Regions from separate parts of the Alteromonas sp. 4NH20-0056 genome, predicted to be linked through region 3. Evidence: predicted binding sites of a transcription regulator. Region 3 holds the regulator's gene; each other region holds the start of a gene.
The links. The regulator sigma-54, encoded in region 3, starts transcription at its own class of promoters, with help from an activator protein. The targets are predictions, from matches to a motif close to GTTGGCACGNNNNTNGNNT.
Positions count from the first base shown of each region.

Region 1: glnA (glutamate--ammonia ligase) is a predicted target of sigma-54. The motif match lies at 4,581-4,599, and genes of this name have one in related genera.
Region 2: AC27EZ_RS14295 (exopolysaccharide biosynthesis protein) is a predicted target of sigma-54. The motif match lies at 2,498-2,516, and genes of this name have one in related genera.

Region 1 covers NZ_BAAJLS010000002.1:492,020-499,131, forward strand. Annotated here, with positions in the region: gene AC27EZ_RS05690 (Nramp family divalent metal transporter) at 1-480, shown strand, start outside; gene AC27EZ_RS05695 (MalY/PatB family protein) at 588-1,736, opposite strand; gene AC27EZ_RS05700 (response regulator) at 1,864-2,244, opposite strand; gene typA (translational GTPase TypA) at 2,399-4,228, opposite strand; gene glnA (glutamate--ammonia ligase) at 4,666-6,075, shown strand; gene AC27EZ_RS05715 (DUF4124 domain-containing protein) at 6,190-6,735, shown strand; gene glnL (nitrogen regulation protein NR(II)) at 6,863-7,112, shown strand, end outside.
Region 2 covers NZ_BAAJLS010000008.1:152,937-160,048, reverse strand. Annotated here, with positions in the region: gene AC27EZ_RS14310 (sensor histidine kinase) at 1-787, opposite strand, end outside; gene AC27EZ_RS14305 (hypothetical protein) at 792-1,016, opposite strand; gene AC27EZ_RS14300 (sigma-54-dependent transcriptional regulator) at 1,030-2,364, opposite strand; gene AC27EZ_RS14295 (exopolysaccharide biosynthesis protein) at 2,672-3,304, shown strand; gene AC27EZ_RS14290 (LysR family transcriptional regulator) at 3,285-4,220, opposite strand; gene AC27EZ_RS14285 (rhodanese-like domain-containing protein) at 4,301-4,651, opposite strand; gene AC27EZ_RS14280 (ArsR/SmtB family transcription factor) at 4,820-5,140, shown strand; gene AC27EZ_RS14275 (PRC-barrel domain-containing protein) at 5,378-6,112, opposite strand; gene AC27EZ_RS14270 (MaoP family protein) at 6,381-6,737, opposite strand; gene AC27EZ_RS14265 (hypothetical protein) at 7,034-7,112, shown strand, end outside.
Region 3 covers NZ_BAAJLS010000001.1:618,658-625,769, reverse strand. Annotated here, with positions in the region: gene mgtE (magnesium transporter) at 1-1,004, opposite strand, end outside; gene AC27EZ_RS02790 (HPr family phosphocarrier protein) at 1,137-1,409, opposite strand; gene rapZ (RNase adapter RapZ) at 1,409-2,254, opposite strand; gene ptsN (PTS IIA-like nitrogen regulatory protein PtsN) at 2,283-2,726, opposite strand; gene hpf (ribosome hibernation promoting factor) at 2,736-3,023, opposite strand; gene AC27EZ_RS02770 (RNA polymerase factor sigma-54) at 3,054-4,538, opposite strand; gene lptB (LPS export ABC transporter ATP-binding protein) at 4,614-5,339, opposite strand; gene lptA (lipopolysaccharide transport periplasmic protein LptA) at 5,342-5,887, opposite strand; gene lptC (LPS export ABC transporter periplasmic protein LptC) at 5,856-6,419, opposite strand; gene kdsC (3-deoxy-manno-octulosonate-8-phosphatase KdsC) at 6,416-6,973, opposite strand; gene AC27EZ_RS02745 (KpsF/GutQ family sugar-phosphate isomerase) at 6,973-7,112, opposite strand, start outside.

The DNA of each region.
Region 1 (7,112 bases), on a different contig from region 3:
GCGACCGCAATGATGGCATTTTTTAACAGTGCAGCCACGATGGACGCCTCTAATATGGGCGAGCAGCTTAAACCCGTACTAGGAGAAAGCGCCCAGTGGTTCTTCGCATTAGGTCTTTTTGCGGCAGGGCTAACAAGTGCTATTACCGCCCCTTTAGCTGCGGCTTACGCCGTATGTGGCGCGATTGGATTATCTGACGACTTAAAAGGACGCGCATTTAGAACCGTTTGGTTCACCATTATTGTAAGCGGTGTCGTTGTGGCTTCATTAGGCTACAAGCCCCTACCGGCGATCCTATTCGCGCAAGCAACCAACGGCTTACTTCTGCCTATCATTGCGGCTTTTTTATTGGTGGTCATGAACAAAAGCGACAAACTTGGCGCGTTTAGAAATAACTGGGTAAGCAATGTTGCTGGTTTATTTGTGGTGAGCGTAGTGGTCGGGCTGGGGTTTTATAAGCTAATCACTACGTTTTTGTAAGCATCACAGCTAACTTGCGTCGAGTAGGCTAACGCGTAGTTTATACCACCTATTGCAGGGTGTCGTTTCACACCGTGCAATAGGAAGAGTAAACGAAAGAAATGTGTTTAGTTGGCCAAGCGCGTTAGTATTTCTTTGAGCATTGCTCGACTGCACCCGAAGTTGATCCTGAAATGATCAGGCTTATGAAAATCAGCCCCCGGCGATGGCCCTACGCCTTTATCTTCTGCCCATTGAAGCACGTTATCGACTTTCAAGCCGCTACCATCTACCCATGCCAAAAAGGTGGCGTCAGGTTTAATAAGTGTTAGTCCATCAATAGCATTAATTGCGTCTACCACTACTGCTCTGTTTTCACGAAGATACGCAAGCTCAGCTTCATGCCAATCATCACACTGAGTAAACGCCGCCTGCGTCGCAACAAGCCCCATCACATTCACCCATGGAACAATACCTGCTGCTGCCTGCGTGAAGGCGGTTCTAAGCGCTTTGTTAGGGATAATAGCGAAAGAGGTACCCAAACCAGCAATATTAAACGTTTTACTCGCCGCCATCAGCGTAACGCTATTCTCGGCTAAGTTAGCTTCTCTTCCAGCAGGGATATGTTTTTTTCCGGGCTCTAAAATTAAATCACAGTGTATTTCGTCAGAACACAGTCGCACACCGTTGTCGTTACAAATTGATGCAACACGATCCAGTTCGGCTTGTGTCAGCACCGAACCAACTGGATTCATGGGGTTACACAGGATGAAAAGTTTGCACTTGGGGTCTTTGGCGTGCTGCGCAAGCGCATCAAAATCTAGGGTATATCTGGCACTATCCGTTCCTTCATTTTCGATAACCGTACCAATATCGACACGCTCTAATCCGTTTAATTGAGGCGCTGCTAACAAGGGAGGGTAATTGGGCGTTTGAATAAGTACCTTATCGCCAGGTTCACAATACGCCTTACATGCCACGTTAAAAGCAGGAACGACACCCGGTGTCCACACCAACCACTCTGGCTCGATATGCCAGTCATGTTTGTCTTTTAGCCAGCGCTGAACGGCGGCGATAGCATCAGTATGATGAGCGGGCAAAATATAACCCATATTGCCATGTTCAACGTGCGCTGAGATAGCGTCCAATATAGGCGGAGCGCATTTAAATTCGGTATCAGCCACCCAAGCAGGAATGATGTCACGGCCTTGGTACTTCTGCCATTTAAAAGAAAAGGTATCGTTGCGCGGTGGTGTATTGTCAAAACTGAAAGTCACAATGCGGTCCTGAAGTAAACGTGTCTTTCATCAGTGTAATAAGATGCACCGCAATACACTAGCGTTGTGTAGGGTAAAAATACGCGCTGCTTATATCAAATAGCACTTGTTTATTCACCGCACGAAGTTATCGAGGAGGCCTTGCTGCTGTGGCTAAGACTTTTTCGGTTAGCTCTGTCATATCGATTGGTTTCGCCAAAAAACCTGATGCGCCTAACTTTCGAGCTTCCATTACCAGCGCTTTGCTAGGGTCTGCGGTTATGAGTAGAAAAGGAATATGCAAATTTGCTGCACGACAAGTTTTAAGCAAACTAAGCCCATCAAAGTGTGGCATGACTTGGTCACTAATAATGAGTTGAAGTGAGTCAGGTGTTTGTTGCAATAAGAAATCTCTCGCCAATTTACTGCGACTAAATGGATACACTGTGGCAGACAGGCGCTGCTCTAATGTTTCTGTAACGAGTTCAAGGGTAAGTTCATCGTCTTCAATAACGGCAACAGATAGCAATAGTCTTTCCTCATGAACGGTGTAAACCCCGATAATAGAGTGTAGTAGAAATGATGCAAGTCGCCTTTCGTCGACTTTACGCTTTCAAATCTAAAAAAAATGCCAACATTACGTTGGCATTTTTAAAAGACTTAAGCGTGTTTACTCGCTAATCTTATTTAGGCGCTCGCGATGCGCGCTTACGCTCGTTTTCTGACAACAACTTCTTACGAATACGGATAGATACTGGCGTAACTTCCACTAGTTCGTCGTCATCAATGAACTCAAGTGCTTGTTCAAGTGACATCTTAATAGGCGGAACAAGCGTTTGCGCTTCATCAGTACCTGATGCACGAACGTTAGTAAGCTGCTTACCTTTTAACGCGTTAACCGTCAGGTCGTTATCACGGCTATGAATACCGATAACCATACCTTCATAAACTTCTACACCGTGACCGATAAATAAACGGCCGCGCTCTTGAAGATTAAACAAGGCATTGGTCAGTGCTTTACCATTCGCGTTGGCAATAAGTACACCATTTTTACGTTTGCCAATAACGCCGCCTTTGTAAGGGCCATAATGGTCAAATGAATGATACAACAAGCCTGAACCAGAGGTCATTGTCATGAACTCAGTTTGGAAACCAATCAAACCACGGCTTGGAATAACGAAGTCTATACGTACGCGACCTTTGCCATCTGGTGACATATCGGTCATTTCTGCTTTACGAAGACCAAGTTGCTCCATGATAGAACCTTGATGTTGCTCTTCACAATCTATCGTCAGTGTTTCAAACGGTTCTTGTATCGCACCATCTTCTTCTTTCAAGATTACTTCAGGGCGTGATACTGCTAACTCGTACCCTTCGCGACGCATGTTTTCAATCAATATGCCCAAGTGAAGTTCACCACGACCAGAAACACGGAATTTATCTGGATCAGGCATTTCTTCAACACGAAGCGCCACGTTGTGAACAAGCTCGTCATTTAAACGCTCAAGGATGTTACGTGACGTTACGTATTTACCTTCTTTACCCGCAAACGGTGAGGTGTTTACTTGGAACGTCATAGTAACTGTTGGTTCATCTACCGATAATGGCGGTAATGCTTCAACTTGGTTCACATCACAAATTGTGTCAGAGATCTTAAGTTCTCCAAGACCAGTGATTGCAATAATGTCACCTGCACTTGCACTTGTAACTTCATGGCGGTCGAGGCCAAGGTAGCCATAGACCAAGCCAACTTTACCGTTTCGAGTTTTACCATCAGCGGTTACTACCGTAACTTGCTGGTTAGTCTTTACTGAACCACGGCTAATGCGACCAACACCGATTACACCTACATATGAGTTGTAATCAAGCTGAGAAATCTGCATTTGGAAACCACCGTCTCTGTCCGCATCTGGTGCAGCAACTTGGTCGACAATAGTTTGGAAAAGCGGTGTCATATCTTCAGACGGTGTATCAGCATCATTCGACGCCCAACCGTTCAATGCAGAAGCATAAACCACTTGGAAATCTAGCTGTTCATCAGTTGCACCTAGGTTGTCAAACAGATCAAATACTTGATCCATTACCCAATCAGGACGAGCACCTGGCTTGTCGATTTTATTGATTACAACAATTGGCTTAAGGCCTTGAGCAAATGCTTTTTGCGTAACAAAACGTGTTTGCGGCATTGGGCCTTCTTGCGCGTCAACAAGCAGAAGTACTGAATCAGCCATTGACATTACACGCTCTACTTCACCACCGAAGTCGGCGTGTCCTGGAGTATCAACAATGTTAATACGGTAATCTTGCCAATTAATTGCAGTATTTTTCGCCAAGATAGTGATGCCACGTTCTTTCTCGATGTCATTCGAGTCCATAACGCGCTCTTCTTGTGCGCCGCGAGATTCCAACGTACCAGATTGCTGAAGAAGCTTATCTACCAGGGTAGTTTTACCATGGTCAACGTGGGCGATGATTGCGATATTACGCAACTTACTTATATCAGTGGTATTCATGCTTATAATAGAGCCTGTATAAATCGATACATACCAACATGGCATGCACTAGATTTCTTGCAAAAAATGCAGATAGAAAAATTTGCGCGGATTGTACAGAAAAACCACGGCATTTGCGCATCTTTTTTTTGATAAACCTACTTTTTAGACTTAACTCATTTTCTCAAATGAACAAATTCATCCGCCCAACACATATTTTCATTGGAAAGCCCCGCTAACATAATCTACGCTAGCTATCATCGAATACAAATTAATGCACCAAAGAAAGGCGCACCAGCACCACATTGGTGCAAAAAAATAATAACAGCGAACGCTATATCGCCGCTATCCCGCGAAAATTCGAATAGCGATAGATGGCATGATTATCGCTTTCCCTTTTTCCATTGTTGGAATGAAGCTGATCATTCTGCATTTTTACATTAAACCTGGAGGACACGATGTCAATTGAAAAGGCATTAGAGCTTATTAAAGAAAGCGAAGCGAAATTTGTAGATTTACGTTTTACCGATACTAAGGGTAAAGAACAACACGTATCAATTCCTGCAAGTCAGGTTGGTGATGACTTCTTTGAAGAAGGTAAAATGTTCGACGGCTCGTCAATTGCTGGTTGGAAAGGTATTAACGAATCAGACATGGTTCTTCTTCCTGATCCTTCAACGTGTGTTGTTGACCCGTTTGCAGAAGAAACACAAGTTAATATCCGTTGTGATATCGTTGAACCGTCAACAATGGAAGGTTACGAGCGTGACCCACGTTCTGTTGCTCGCCGCGCTGAAGAATACTTGAAATCAACAGGTATCGGCGACACCGTATATTTCGGCCCAGAGCCGGAGTTCTTCTTATTCGACGATGTTCGATTCCATACTGACATGGCAGGTTCTTTCTACAAAATTGACGCGTCAGAAGCGAAATGGAATTCAGGCGAAGAGTTTGAAGGCGGTAACATGGCTCACCGCCCTGGCGTGAAAGGCGGTTACTTTCCAGTACCTCCGGTAGATTCTGCCCACGACATTCGTGCAGCAATGTGTTTAGTCATGGAAGAGATGGGTTTAGTAATAGAAGCGCATCACCATGAAGTTGCAACAGCTGGCCAGAACGAAATCGCTTGCGAATTCAACACGCTTGTTAAAAAAGCAGATGAAATTCAAATATACAAGTATGTGGTTCATAACGTAGCTCACGCGTATGGCCAAACAGCGACCTTTATGCCTAAGCCATTGGTAGGTGATAACGGTTCTGGTATGCACTGTCACCAATCTATCTCAAAAGATGGTAAAAACATCTTTGCGGGTGATAAGTATGCTGGCCTTTCTGAAGAAGCGCTTTTCTACATTGGCGGAATCATTAAGCATGCTCGCGCAATTAATGCATTTGCAAACGCATCAACGAACTCGTACAAGCGTCTTGTACCAGGGTTTGAAGCACCTGTAATGCTTGCCTACTCTGCACGTAACCGTTCTGCTTCTATCCGTATTCCTTACGTAACAAGCGATAAAGCTCGTCGTATTGAGGTTCGTTTCCCTGACCCTACTGCTAACCCATACCTTGCGTTTACAGCAATGCTTATGGCTGGCCTTGATGGGATCAAGAACAAAATCCATCCTGGCGATGCTATGGATAAAGATTTGTATGACCTTCCAGCAGAAGAAGCAGCTGAAATTCCAACGGTTGCTAGCTCACTAGAAATGGCGCTTGATGCGCTAGATAACGATCGTGACTTCCTAACGGAAGGCGGTGTTATGACTGATGACATGATTGATGCTTATATCAATTTGAAGTCTGAGGAAGTTACGACGCTTAACATGACGACTCACCCTGTAGAATTTGATATGTACTACAGCGTGTAACGCTCGCGTATAAAAACGTATACAAAAGCCCGCTTATGCGGGCTTTTTTTATTGCGCATGTTTAACTAGTATAGTTGTTAGGGTTTTCCTCGATGACAAGGCAAGGAGCGGTAATTGAAAACACATCGTCAGTTTTTATTCACAGTAGTACTGTTCATGCCATTGATAGGTTCAGCGCAGCAAGATAACACCTCTCAAACTGGGACTATCTATAAAGTACAACGAGAAGACGGTTCTATCGTCTATACAGACGTGCCCTCAGAGAATGCCCAGCCGCTAGAATTCGATGAAAAAACCCAAAACCAAGTCACTGCTATTCCCACCCCCACACCTGCTGTACCAACACGTGACAAAGCAAAACCCAGTTATAAGGTAACTATCGCATCCCCTGCCCCGGAAGCCACTATTCGTAACAACATGGGTAATATTACCATTCGTGCAACACAACCTGATTCGCCACGCGCAAGCCGATACCGCCTCGTGTTTGATGGGCAAGCTATCGAAACCAACAACTCCGGTCTTTTCCAGTTAAAAGGGGTTAATCGAGGTGCACATCAATTTAAGGTTGAGCTAACTGACAATAAGGGCAAGACTCTTGCATCGTCAGACGAACAAACACTGTTTTTGCATCAAGCTTCAGTGTTCATTAATCGTAATTAACGTTCAATCATAGCGCAGCGCCCGCACCATAGCGGTTCATAGAAAGACTCGCAGACTTTTATCTGGGCAGCCATTTCTGGGTAATGCGCTATAATGCACTATAATAGTGCAGAGGAGATGAGCTCGGATGCAATCGACCGAGTTAGAAACACAACATTTAATCAATAGCCTTAATGTTGCTCTAGTCATGGTAGATAGTGATCTCACGATTATTTATGCAAACCATGCGGGCGAGGCGCTTTTCGAAACGGGTAAGAAACAGCTTATCGGTCACTACCTTGCCGACTTTTTTTTACCCGACACAATAGAAACAACACGGCTAAAAGCGGCGCTGCGTAAGGGTGAAGACTTCACCGAAAACGAGATGCGGTTGAGCT
Region 2 (7,112 bases), on a different contig from region 3:
AGGCAACAAATGCAAAATCTTCTAGCTCTCGGTTGCTGCGGGTAAGCTCATCTGAATAGACCTGCAACTCTTTCGTTCTCTCTGCAATTTTATCTTCAAGGTTTTGATTTTGTTTCTCTAAATCAATCTGATGCTTTTCATTTTCTCTAACATTCATTTTCAATAAAACAAAAATGGTTATGATTAGGAACAGCGTTGATGCAGAAGAGATAATCAAGGTGTTCGCTGAGTCTTTTCTTAGCTTCATTAGGTCAGCAAGGTGGGTGCCTTGTAGATCGCGTTCAGAGGAATCGATTTCTTTAAACAGCATCTCGAACTCGTTGTAAAGAAAAAGCCCTCTATCGCTTGAAAGTATTTCGAACGCATCATCTGATTTTTTGTCACGAACAAGTTCAACCACTTCAATCATGCCATTTAATTTTGCTCGTGTTAGCAAAATCAGCGCTTCCATTCTTTCTGACTGAGAAGCAAAGTTAGACGCCAATGCACTGACTTCTACTTCATCGACCAGCGCGCCAAAGTTGTCGAGTGTTTCAGAGTATTCTTCGAGGTACGCCTCGTCTTTTGTAATTAAGAAACCACGTTGCCCAGACTCTGCTCTTAATACCGCAACATGAAGTTGGTTTACCGCGTTAATAACGCGGTTGGTAGTAAAAAGTCGAGATTCCAGCCCTGATAAATCGTCAAGGGTTTTTACCACGTAGAACGAATTTGCAGTGATAACAACAATGATCACCGCCACCATAATTATCCAGCTATACATTGAGGACAGTGCTTTATGTAACATTAATTTATTCCACGTGAGTATTGCTGAATTCAGCGGTTAATTCAGACAATGTTGCACTGCAGTCTTTCGTGCTTGCTATAATTTTATCCAATGATACCAGCGCTTTTTCTGCGGGCACATCACCGTTAAGTGCCATTTTGATAAGCTCTGCTTGCATTGAAATTCTATTTAAAGGTTTTCTTGCATCGTGAACATATTTAGAGAGCTTTTGGAACGCATCTTCATTCATCGGGTTACCTCAATTACTGTTCATCTTTTGATAAATCACCGTATGCATGGAGGCGGTTATAGAGTGTTTTTGTGCTTATTCCTAACATTTCCGCTGCCGTTGTCTTATTGCCGCTAACTTTCTCTAGCGTTGCGTAGATAAGCTCTTTCTCGACATCTTCAATCGTTCTACCTGCTTGTAGTGAAGGCGAAGTGCTTTGCTTTTGTGCAAAAGGAGATTCTATCGTTTTAGGTAACTCAATCGCTGACTTCTCAGGATCACTCATGATTGCAGCGCGATGGACAAAGTGTCGTAATTCACGAACATTGCCCGGCCAATCATATGCTTGAAGGGTATCTAACTGACTATCTTTCCATGTAAACTGAGAACCATTTTCTGCATTAAATTCCTCCATAAACCGTCTCGCAAGCAGCGGTATATCTTCTTTGCGATCGCGAAGCGGGGGAATAGTAATAGGGAAAACGGCTAATCGGAAATAGATGTCTTCTCGCAATACTTTACTTTGCGCTATTTCTTCCATGGTGCGGTTAGTCGCGGACACAACACGACAATTCACGGGCGTTGTTTTTGTTCCGCCTACGCGAATAACAACTTTGTTTTCTAGTACTCTGAGTAAATTAGGCTGCATGTCGATAGACATTTCCGTGATTTCGTCCAGGAATAACGTGCCACCTTCGGCTTGTTCAAAGACCCCTTCTTTTCTACCCACGGCACCGGTAAATGCCCCTTTTTCATGGCCGAAGAGTTCACTGCCGATCAGCTCTTTAGAAAAAGCGCCACAGTTAGTAGCAACATAAGGTCCTTCGCTCTCTGAAGCTCTATGAATAGCAGCGGCAACCACTTCTTTACCTACACCGCTTTCACCTAGCAACATTACATTTGCGCTCGTTCTGCTTACCCGTTCAATCAGCTTGTATAGCTCTTTCATTGGGGCAGATTCACCAATTAATAAACCAAAATGCTGCTTGATTGAATCTTCTTTTTTCGATTTCCCTTGCGGCTTCCCACTTAAAACCTGCTCTAAGTCTTCACGCTGAATAGGCTTCACAAGGTAATCTATGTTAGGACCGCAAAGTCCTTTGATTACGCTTTTGACCGAAGGGTGGCCAGTGATTAAGGTTACGCGGGGGCTTTTAGGTAGAGAATTAAGCTCATCAAAAAGATGTGCTCCACTTCCGTCTGGAAGCATGAAGTCGAGTAAAATATGATCGAACGTTTCTTTCTTTAGCCATTCTCTTGCTTCTTCAAGGCTTGAAGCAGTTAATACTTCGTGTCCCAAAAATTCAATAATAGTGCAGGCCACTTCCGTGAATTCGGCATCGTCATCTACAAGTAAAACTGTTAACACGTATTCTTCCTTTTACAAATTTCCGCTCGTAACGCCATTTTTCGAGCTCTTATACTGGCGAACTGATTTGAGCAATAGACTAAGAGTTTGCAAAAATCGCGCCATATTCCGAGCTTTCGTATATCCACTATTAGATGGCACGCTTCTGGCCCTTCAAAATAACCGAGGCCTGTCTTGTTTTCTAAATTGTAACACGGCAATAGTCAGAACATACCCCGCAAGGGATGAGATTTATGTTTTAAGGATTTAAATAACACATTTTTTATCACTCAAGACCGTCGCGACACCACGGGATACAAGGTGCGAAATGTCGACAGCAAACTTGGAGAAACGAATGGAAGCGGCTACGAATTCAATGACACTTTGTGAACTGTTGGGAAAGATAAAGCCTAAAGAATCGGCTGAAACATGGCGCTTCGGCGATTTCTGGTATGTACTCGAAAAACGGGGCTTCGGCCCTATGTTAGCGATGCCTGCGTTCATTGCGTCCACCCCTATCGGCGCTATTCCCGGCGTTCCAAGCGCTACAGGTGTGACTATTTTACTTATTGCTTTGCAAATATTACTCGGTAGGCGTCATCCGTGGATACCAACTCGTCTCATGAAAGTTGAACTAAGTGCGAAACGCCTACAAACCACTGTGAAAACACTACGTCCCCACGCTGCAAGAATTGACCGTTTTCTTGTTCCAAGTTGGTTTTTATGCGCCATTCTGCTTTTAGAGGCCTCATTGCGCTGCATGCGGCATAGTCATGATACCGCTAGAACTTGTTCCTTTTTTAGGACTACTTCCTGCTTGTGCAGTTTTGATAATGGCGGTTGGAATGGCCACAGACGATGGAGCTGTGGCAATAATCGGGTTGTCAATCGCCACCTCTGGGTTTACGTTGTGTCGGCAGCAGCTTATAGCGTTGTAACGACTATTGACATTCTTCGCTAGTGCATTGTGGTAATAAGCCCTTCGCTTCAGGAAGTTGCATCGACTGAAAACGTAGTTCGCCAATAAAGGTTCGGGCGGCCGGGCCCAAACTGTCTCCGTCAGCAAATGACAGATAAAGCAATGATTTTCGAATTCCACTATTATTATCTAATGAGAGAGGCACAAGTGAACCTTCTTCTAGCTCTTTTCTAATAACCGCAACGGGCAGCCAAGCAAACCCTAGGCCTTGAGAAATAATATCAACCGAAGTGCGTATATGACTGACCGTCCATCGTTGCTCCGCACCCAGCCAGCCGGCTTGTGCTTTTCGTTCTGACGATGAATCTCTAACCACTATCTGTCGGTGAGACTTTAAATCTTCTAATGTTAGTGAGCGACCAAGGCTGTGCAATGGATGTGAAGGATGAGCAACCGCAGCAAATTCAATCTCACACAAATCTTCACTAAACCCATTGGCGTAGATAAAAGGAGAAATTGCGATATCAACGTTACCATTGCTTAGCAATGAATTTGAGCCGTTTAACACCGTTTCTTCAATTTCAATGCGTAACAACGGAAAGGCTTCAGATACTTTAGTAAGTACGTTGTACAACAATTCTGAAGGAAAAATTATATCGACGGCTATTCTTAAAAGGGTTTCTGTACCCGATTGTAAGCTGCTCGCAACGGCTTCCAGCTTTTGCGCTTCTGTTAGTAAAAACGAAGCACGCCGGTACATTAATTCACCTTGTGGGGACAGCTTAACTTTTCGGCCACTATTTTCAAATAACGATACGCCAATTGCATGTTCTAACTTTTGAACGGCGTGATGAATACTGGATTGACTTTTATGGACAACCGCAGCGGCCTGATTAAACCCCCCAGCATCTACGACGGCCTTAAACATGCGCCATTGCTCTAACGTTGACTTAAGCATATATTTCTCTTAACACTGAATGGAGAAGGGGAACCTATCGACATGTTACGTTAATAATTAACAAACTACGCTTGGGTTGGTTAGTTATTTACCGCTTTGTTTATGTCAGGAACAGAGCAGGTAATCACGGTGATATTCTCATACCCCATTGCTAAGAGTTGTTCTGCTGAAAGCTTTGCGCGAACGCCAGATGCACAGTGTATGTAAATAGGTTTTGCTGCATCTTTTACATTCTCTAGCATCTTCATTTCCAACACACCGCGAGGGAAATTTGTCGCTTTTGGTACTGGATTAGCTTGCACTTCGCCAGGCTCTCTTACATCGATCAGTATGCCGTTGTTTTCGCGCATCTCATTATCCGCTTCAACAGCGGGTATGCACCGAATGTTACACGTTATATTTGATAGTCTTGTTGGTATGTCTATAAGCATTATTATTCCTTTCATAGAAATATTAGGTATTTCATATATAATGTTATTTATTCTAATATGTCAAATGAACCTAATTAGGTAGGGTAAGTTAGCGGGTTGTTAGACTTTCGTATATCATAGCGCTACTTTATCGTTAATCAATAATACTAAACGGAATAACAAGCTTTTATGGAATTATCTTCTGAGTTACTTAATGAAGACATGCTTAGTCATGCGACAGAAGCTGAACAGTTTCTTAAACAGTTGGCCAATAAAACGCGGCTTATGGTAATGTGCTCATTGCTTGACCAAGAAAAAAGTGTAAGCCAGTTACTTGAAATTGTTAATGTTTCACAACCTGTCATATCTCAACACTTAGCGTTATTGCGAGAATCAGGTTTAGTGTCAACACGTCGTGATGGGCAAACCATTTATTACAGCCTGGCCGATGAACGCGTGCAACGCACGATAGCGCTGTTGTATGACTTCTTCTGTAAACCTAAAAATTAGAGCAAGAGGGCAGTGCAAATGATGCCCCAATCATCTGCACTTATGCTCAAGGTTAACCGAACAGGCAGCGGTGTTTCATAGATGAGGCATGCTAAAGTAGCATGGCGCATTCGATGTAAGTGGTACACTCCTGCTCGTGTTACAAGTTTAGAATAGCCAATATCATGCCTTGCCCCTCAAACAGCCGTCCCCCGAAACACCAATTATTTTAAGTTCATAAGCGAAGTTGTTTGCGAATTAGGCGCGAGCCACAATGCTTTCAACATATTCTGTGTCGTTGAGCTTATCAATATCAATTTCTGGTTGATTTAATAGATCAGCTTCTGACAACAGTATGTCTACTTTGTGTGCGGCCCAGTCTATGTTAGAAATGTGTGAGGGCAAAATAGTAATTTTTTTACCACCAGGCAGCCAATTATGCGTGTCTAAAATAACCAACGTTATTTTCCACGTTTTAAGGTCGAATACAAAATCGCAAATATGACCTACATTACCACTCGTCGTCGCGACCTCATATCCATTTACTTCACCGCATGCCCTTAGGTGGTTGACGGGGCGTGTTTCCTCCAGTGAAGCATCAGAACTTTGAGTCGGCGGATCAACAAGGTCTCCAGGATGTGCAAAGTCACCCCATGCGCCAGGACCAACCCAGTAATAACCATAACCAAAATATTTAAACAGGGTTTCCTCATAGTCTCGAGACACAGGCTTATGCTCGTCAATAGACGGACTGTTTTTCAACGTCTGGGATGTCATGTCAACGGCTATCACATTTTCATCTGGGTCGATGTGGGTAACAGAAACGGGAGATACCACTACTTTTCGGCTCAGCGGTAACCATGTATTGGTATCGGCAACAATGTAGCGAATGACGAAGCTTTCATCGTCAAACAACATATCTTTAATGCCGCCGACTGTCGTATCCGTGGCTTGGATTGAAAAGTGACGCATTTGCTTGAATGAGATAGTCATCACAGGCCTCCTTTCGCTTGTGTTATGTAGATAAGGTCGTTAGCGCTTAAAATCGCAATGCTTATTCTTAGTTAAGTGTAGTGCAGTTATATAATTTTGAAAGTAGATGAATAAGGTGAAAGGCTATCTAGATAGATATAAATCAACGCGAAATAGGTGGGTTAAAAATAGCAATAACAACGATACGCTGAAGGGTTTAGCGAGGAAAGCACAACCACCCCGGGAGTAACGAAGGTATGGTTGTGCAGCTGCTGGTGTTGCGAAGTAATTATGCTACGTCAAACGCATCGTCTGAGTAGTCGTCGTCATAATCTGATTGATTACTAGCGCTGCTGTGTAGCGTGTAAAAGTGCTTTTTACCTCTTGCCAACCTTACATACTTAGCCCATGCACGAGCAATAGGTGTAGTGCATTCTTGTTGACCTTTGATAAACGCAACAAAATCATGCTCGTCGGCGTTTTCAGGCGACAGTTCACCGCTTTCAAGCGCTAACAAGGTATATCCGTATTGGGAGAGAATATTTGCCTCACTAATACTAAAATCTCCGGACTTTTTGAAGCCGTAAGGGAATTTCTGTCTATCTATAAATGGCTTAGAAGAGGGTCTAATTGCTTCCGTTTTCATGTTTTCACCTAGCTCAGCGTTTGGATTCCTCGCACTTTTAATCTAATTATTGGCGTCGGTGAAACAAAATATTTTTTTCTTATCAATAAAAAAAATTATAACTCAAGACTGTGTTCAGCAAGACCAGGCTGGTCGTGCTTTTACGCCTTATTTATGTAAGAAGCGGAATAGTAATCATAGTTTTCACGGCGTGAAAAATTTTCTATCGCTACGATGAGAATTATTCGTTGTTATTTTTTAAGGTTAATGCCAATACTTAGTTGTGTTTAACTTCACCTACATAAAGTAACAAAGCAATGAGTAAAGATTACCGCCACCAACACGACGACTGGTCTTTTGAAGATGATGGAGCAATGCATCACAATCAAAAAGATA
Region 3 (7,112 bases):
TTGCCCGCAACGCCCCCCATGCTAGGTACTATCGTGTTAAGTATGGCCAATACAGCAAGCTGACTGAGCGTTGCTTCAAACAAGTCACTAACCATTGCAGCCATTAATGCGGTGACCAGATTTACCGCCAGCCATACCGAGCGGCGCTTCGTACTTTGTAACACGGGCGCGAATGTATCTTCATCATCGTCGAGACCGGCCATACTCATCATCGAGTGCTCCGCATCTTCACGAATGATATCAACGACATCATCAATGGTGATACGCCCCACCAGGCGGTGTTTTTCATCGACAACCGGTGCTGACAGCCAATTATAGCGTTCAAACAAGCTAGCAACTTCGTCATCAGGCATGTTTACCGGAATGGCTTCAGATTCTTCATCCATCACATCTGACACTTTAGCAAGTGTTTCAGCGGTTAATAGGCGTGTGACTGGAACAATACCCACGAGGTTGTCCGTGCGGTTTACCACGTAAAAGGTATCGGTGTTTTTAGGCAAATCGCCTTTTAAACGAATATAGCGAAGGACAACATCTACTGTTACGTCAGGACGAAGCGTGATGGTATCGGTATTCATGATGAAGCCAGCGGTTTCTTCACCATAGGACAGCGCTTGCTCAGCACGAAGCCTGTCTTGAGCGTCCATCGAGTCGAGGATATCTTGCAAAATGGTATCCGGAAGGCTGCTCAGGGTTTCCGCTAAGTCATCGGTATCCATTTCCTCGAGTGCATCGACCACATTAGCCGGTAGCATTTTTGAGATAATGCCATTACGAACATCATCAGATAGTTCTTCGATGATATCGCCGTGAAAGTCGCTATCGATAAGCTCCCACAGTTCATCACGGGTTCTACTGGGGCTAGACTCAAGGATATGGGCAACATCTGAAGGGGGAAGTTCTAGTAACAGTTTACGTACAGATACAAATTGACCATTACTCAGGGCAAGGTTAAGGGCCCTAAGTTGGTTTTGTACGTATTTTGGAACGAGCGCTTCAGCCATGCTTGCGTGATGCCTAATTACCTGAATCGGAAGTCGTTATAGGATATCGCAAATAACACGACGCTGTCATGGAAAATGGCGAAGCGAAGCACGTATTTGTGTCAGCGTGAGAAAGGCGACGTAACGTGAAGACTATTCGTCTTCGTTAAACTTACCCATGATAAGTTGTTCAATGGCGACCATGGCAGGTTCGGCGTCTTTTCCGTCTATGATAACGGTGACTTCCTCTCCTTGGTGGCTTTCTAACATCATCAGCCCGAGTACGCTGTTCGCATCTGCACGTTTATCTGTGGCGACTAATTCGATTTTTGCATCAAACTGATTCGCGAGCTTCACAAGCTGCGTGGCCGCGCGGGCATGCAAACCGAGCTTATTGACGATAGTAAGCTTTTTTTCAATAGCCATTATTGGTCTAATTCCCGATGTCTTATTTGTACGTCAGGGTGAATCTCACTGAATGTCTTTGCCAATGTTTGGGCAATAAACACAGAGCGATGTTGACCGCCTGTGCAGCCGATAGCAATGGTGACGTAACTTCTATTATTACGCTCTAAGTGCGGCAGCCACGTAGTGATAAGATTTTGAATTTGCCAAATAAACTTGGTTACAACAGGCTGAGAACCCAAGAACACTTCTACCGGTGCATCTAACCCTGTGTGATGACGTAAGTCAGGTTCCCAATGGGGGTTAGGAAGAAATCGTGCGTCAAATACGTAGTCAGCGTCTTTTGGGATACCATGCTTGAAGCCAAACGATTCAAAAACCAATACCAAGCGAGAGCTTTTCTTGCCAAGTATTCGTTCTCTAATAAGCTCAGCTAACTGATGAATAGTCAGCTTGTCAGTATCAATATATAAGTCTGCACGTTCAATAACAGGCGCAAGTAATGTTGATTCTGCTTTGATTGATTCTGATAATGACTTATTCAATTTAGCCAGAGGGTGAAGACGACGGGTTTCACTGAAGCGTTTTACCAGAATGTCGTCGCTCGCATCGATGTAGACAATAGTCATTGACCATGAAGAGGGCAGGTAGTCCAGAATTTCGACGAGCTCGTTAGGATCTTTTGGCAGATTTCTTACATCAATACTCACTGCAACTTGGTCGTATTCATCAACGACCGTGTGAGTGAGAGTAGGAAGGAGGTTAACAGGGATATTGTCTACACAATAATAGCCTAAATCTTCCAACGCACGCAGCGCCACTGATTTTCCTGACCCAGAACGACCACTGATAATAATCAGCTTCATTCATTTTCTCCCTTTAAATAACAGTGATTTACCCAAGTGCGGTAATAATATCGTCACGAGTAGTTGCGCGTCTAATGGCTTTTAGTGTGTCTTTGTCGCTTAGCTTGCGAGCAACGGTTGCCAAGGTTTGTAAGTGACCTTGTGTTTGCTCCTCAGGGACAAATAATGCAAAAAATATATCAACGGGCTTTTCGTCAATGGCGTCAAAATCGATAGCGGGAATGCTAGTGACCACAATGGCGATAACACTAGATAACCCCGGTAGGCGGCCATGGGGCAGGGCAATGCCGTTGCCAATTCCTGTACTTCCCATGCGCTCTCTAGCAAGTAGGCTAGCAAGGGCTTCTGCCTGATCAATATCCTCGTTGTTATTCGCGGCAATGTCGCTAATGATTTCGAGAATTCTCTTTTTGCTATTGCACTGAACCGCACACTCGGTGCGGTCCAGACTTACGATGGCTTGTATGTCCATGCTTTACTACTAATGTTTTTTGAGTTTTTCCTTATGCTTGATGACCTGCCTGTCGAGTTTATCGACCATGCTGTCTATCGCCGCATACATGTCTGTATTCTCTGAGGATGCAAATACTTCAGCACCGCTCAAATGCATTGTTGCTTCTGCTTTTTGACTTAGTTTTTCAACGTTCAGGATGACATGCACATTAGAAATGTGATCAAAGTGACGCTCAAGTTTAGTGAACTTCGTATCGACATAATTACGCAAAGAATCGGTGATTTCAACATGATGACCCGTTAGGTTGATTTGCATATTTCGTCTTCCTTATGTTTTTTAAGCCCGTTAAATAAGGCTCTTGCGTTGGTTCGACGGTGGAATCGACAAAGATTCCCGGTATTTTGCTATCGTCCGCCGAGCGACCTTTATGCCCTGCTCGGCCAACAATTGAGCAATCTTGCTATCACTCAAAGGCTTGCTCGGCGTCTCGGCCGCAACAAGCTTTTTAATCAATGCACGGATAGCGGTTGAAGAGCACTCTCCACCTGATTCCGTGGCAACGTGGCTTGAGAAAAAATACTTTAATTCGTAAATACCACGGGGGGTATGCATATACTTTTGTGTTGTAACGCGAGAAATGGTTGATTCATGCATATCCACCATCTCTGCGACATCATTTAACACCATTGGTTTCATCATTTCTGGACCATGTTCAAAAAAGCCCATTTGTTGCTGAACGATACAATTAGCAACTTTCATTAGCGTCTCATTTCGAGACTCTAAACTTTTGATGAACCATTTAGCTTCTTGCATGTGAGAACGAATAAACTGTGAGTCGCTACTGTTCTTGGAGCTTCTACTCATTGCCGCGTACTGCTGATTAACACTAAGCTTAGGCAGGCTGTCTGGATTCAGTTCCACCACCCAACGTCCGTTCTTTTTCATAACTGACACGTCAGGAATAACGTACTCGGGTTCTTTCGTTTTAAGTGCACTGCCTGGGCGAGGGTTTAGCGTTTGCAGTAGGCGCATGGCTTCTCGAAGTTGGTCTTCTTTTAAGCGACTCTTACGCATGAGTGTGCGGTAGTCTTTACTGCTTAGTAAGTCAGAGTATTCTTCGATAAGTTGCTTTGCTTCTTCTAGCCATGGTGTGTCTTCAGAAAATTGACGCAGCTGAACCATCAAGCATTCTTGAGGGCTACGGGAGCCAGAACCAATAGGGTCGAACATTTGAATACGTTTTAGCACGCACTCAATTTCATCCATCTCTACCTGTTCTTCAATATCTTCGCTTTTAATGGCTTCTAATATGTCTTCCAACGACGTGGTCAGGTAGCCTGACTCGTCTATAGAATCGATAATGGCCATGGCAATAGCACGGTCAGTATCTGAAAAATGGGTTAAGCGCATTTGCCACGACAAATGCTCTTGAATGTCATCTGTCGTTTCGCCTTGGAAAATAAAATCATCATCGTTATTTGATGGGCCAGGTGCGGGGGCAGACGACGCCGAATAGTATTCATCCCATGTACTATCAATAGGAAGCTCGTCGGGCAAATCATTTTTTTCCAGTGCATCACCAGACTCGATAGTATCGCTTGATGCTGAAGGTGCCGCGTCTAAACGCGAATCGTCTCCGTCAATATTGTTGCGCTCAGCTTGAGGTTCATCGGAACCGTCCTCAACTTCTAAAAGCGGATTTGAGTCCAACGCTTCTTGAATTTCTTGTTGAAGGTCAAGCGTAGACAGCTGCAGAAGCTTAATGGCCTGCTGAAGCTGTGGAGTCATAGTAAGTTGTTGACTAAATTTTAGCTGTAAAGATGGTTTCATCTACGTCTTATTTTATGCTCTGTTATGCGTATACCGAGTGCGAAAATAGCTAAATCGCTTGCGACTTACTATTAACTATAGCCTGAATTGCTCGCCTAGGTATACATCCCTTACTTTTTGATTACTCAAAACTTGTTCCGCGGTGCCTTGGGCGATTAATTCACCATGGCTTACGATGTAGGCTTTCTCGCAAACATCCAAGGTTTCGCGGACGTTATGGTCCGTTATTAAGATCCCAATTCCTCTATCTCGCAAATGCTGGATAATCTTCTTTATATCATTAACTGATATAGGATCAACACCAGCAAATGGTTCATCAAGCAAAATAAATTGCGGGTTGGCTGCTAACGCCCGTGCAATCTCAACACGACGACGTTCGCCACCCGAAAGACTCATGCCTGCACTATTACGTATATGGTTAATATTAAATTCATCAAGTAGCGCATCGGCTTCTTGTTCTTGCTGCTCTGCATTTAAATCTTTACGGGTTTGCAAGATGGCCATAATATTTTCATGCACAGTAAGCTTTCTAAAGATAGACGCTTCTTGAGGTAAATAGCCAATGCCTTGACGAGCGCGCTCATGCATAGGTTGATGCGTAAGTTCTGCATCATCAATCGTAATGAGCCCCTTATCAAGAGGCACTAAGCCAACAATCATGTAGAAGGTCGTGGTTTTACCAGCGCCGTTAGGCCCGAGTAGGCCGACAATTTGGCCAGTCGATACCGATAAGCTCACGTCTCTTACAACTTGGCGCGCTTTGTAAGCTTTTGCGAGGTTTTTTGCACTCAGTGTTGCCATGCTTAGTTATCATCCTCGCCGTCGTTGTTGTCATCTGCTGCTTTTTTTATTGCTTCAGGCGTGAATACAGTCGTTACGCGACCGTCTTTATCGTTATCGCCACCGGTTGCCAACAGTTGCTCAGAGATCATGTCGAAAGTAATGTTGTCACCTTTTACTTGGCTGGTGTCTTGTTGTAATTCCGCATTACCGCTCAATGAAATAGTACGCTTGACGACTTCATAGCGAATTTCATTTGCCTTCGCGCTTACTGGGGTGCCATCTTCTAACGTTTGTGAAAAGCTTGCAGGAGCGCCTCTGGCGATAAATACTTCTCTTCCTTCTCCCTCACTGGCGACAACTTCAACTTCGTCAGCAATAATAAGCAAAGACCCTTGAGAGATTCGGACATCGTCCTTAAAAAGCGATGTTTTATTTTTTCCATCAACGAATTGTGATTTCGAATCGACTTTGATGGGTTGATTAAAGTCGTTTTCATCACTGAATGACGGTGTGGCAACGCTACCTAGTAATAAACTAGTTACTAGGAGAATAAATGGTCTGAACATGGTCTATTAGCTCATATTTTTGTGTGTCTAAGTTTGCATTAAACCCATTGCTATTAATGACATACTGTGTGCCTTGGATATTCACACGTTGGTCAGACGTCATTTGTTTAGAGTTTAAATTGATCTGGATATACTGGGTTGTAATTCGTTTGACAAAGTCATTGTTCGTTTGGTTCTCGATAAGCACATCTTTTTCTAACTGAATCAGCTCATCATTGTAAAGTGTCCCTTCTTGTGCCGACACTACCCAAGGCGACTCTGTGCTATCGGTGTAGACTGAGTATCTGGGCTTTTGAAAAAAGACAAACCCCAATTCGTCGTAATGCTCCATTGAGGCCGCAAATACTTTGTGGTTAAGCTTGCCTTCAACGTTATACAAGGTTGTTGTCAGGTTTTTTGCTTGATAAGCAGGTTTTAGTGCATTTTGCCCTTGTTGTTGTGAAGACGCTGGCTCATCTTCCATCCACGTAGGTAGATACATAAGCAGTGCAAGAATGAAAAGGGCTGATATGCTGACGCCAAGCCGGTTCATACGCTGGCACCATGAATACCAAACTCTACACCTTGTGATTGCAAGATAGTGTCGCTTATTTCACGAACGGCACCGAAACCACCCGGAAGTGATGTAATCCAGTTTGCCTCTTGCGCGACCAATGGGTGAGCATCATTGACAGCAATGTTAACGGCAGCGCGTTTAAACATGCCAGTGTCAGGCATATCATCACCTACCACGGCAACCTGCTCAGGGGTTAACGATAGCGTTTCCATTAATGCACCTAATGCATCATATTTGTTTTCTTCCCCTTGAATAATGTGTGACACATTAAGGGCTTTCATTCGGCTTTCAACAATGCGCGACTTTCGGCCAGTGATAACAGCGACGTCAATGTTGTGCTGCACCAACGCCTTAACACCATAGCCATCTCGAGTATGAAATGCTTTTAACTCTTCGCCGTCATTACCCAAATAAATACGTCCGTCAGAAAAGACGCCATCTACATCACAGACGAGCAAACGTATCTGTTTTAGCGCATCAAATAACGCGCTTGGGATTTGCCCATATAGCGTGTTAATCGCATTGTCCATTACAAGACCCCCGCTTTTAGCAACATATGCATATTGAAGGCACCTACGGGTTTCCTGTTTTCATCAACAACCATTAATGCGCTAATTTTATGTGTTTCCATGAGGTTGAGTGCTTCAACGGCAAGTTGTTCAGCGAATG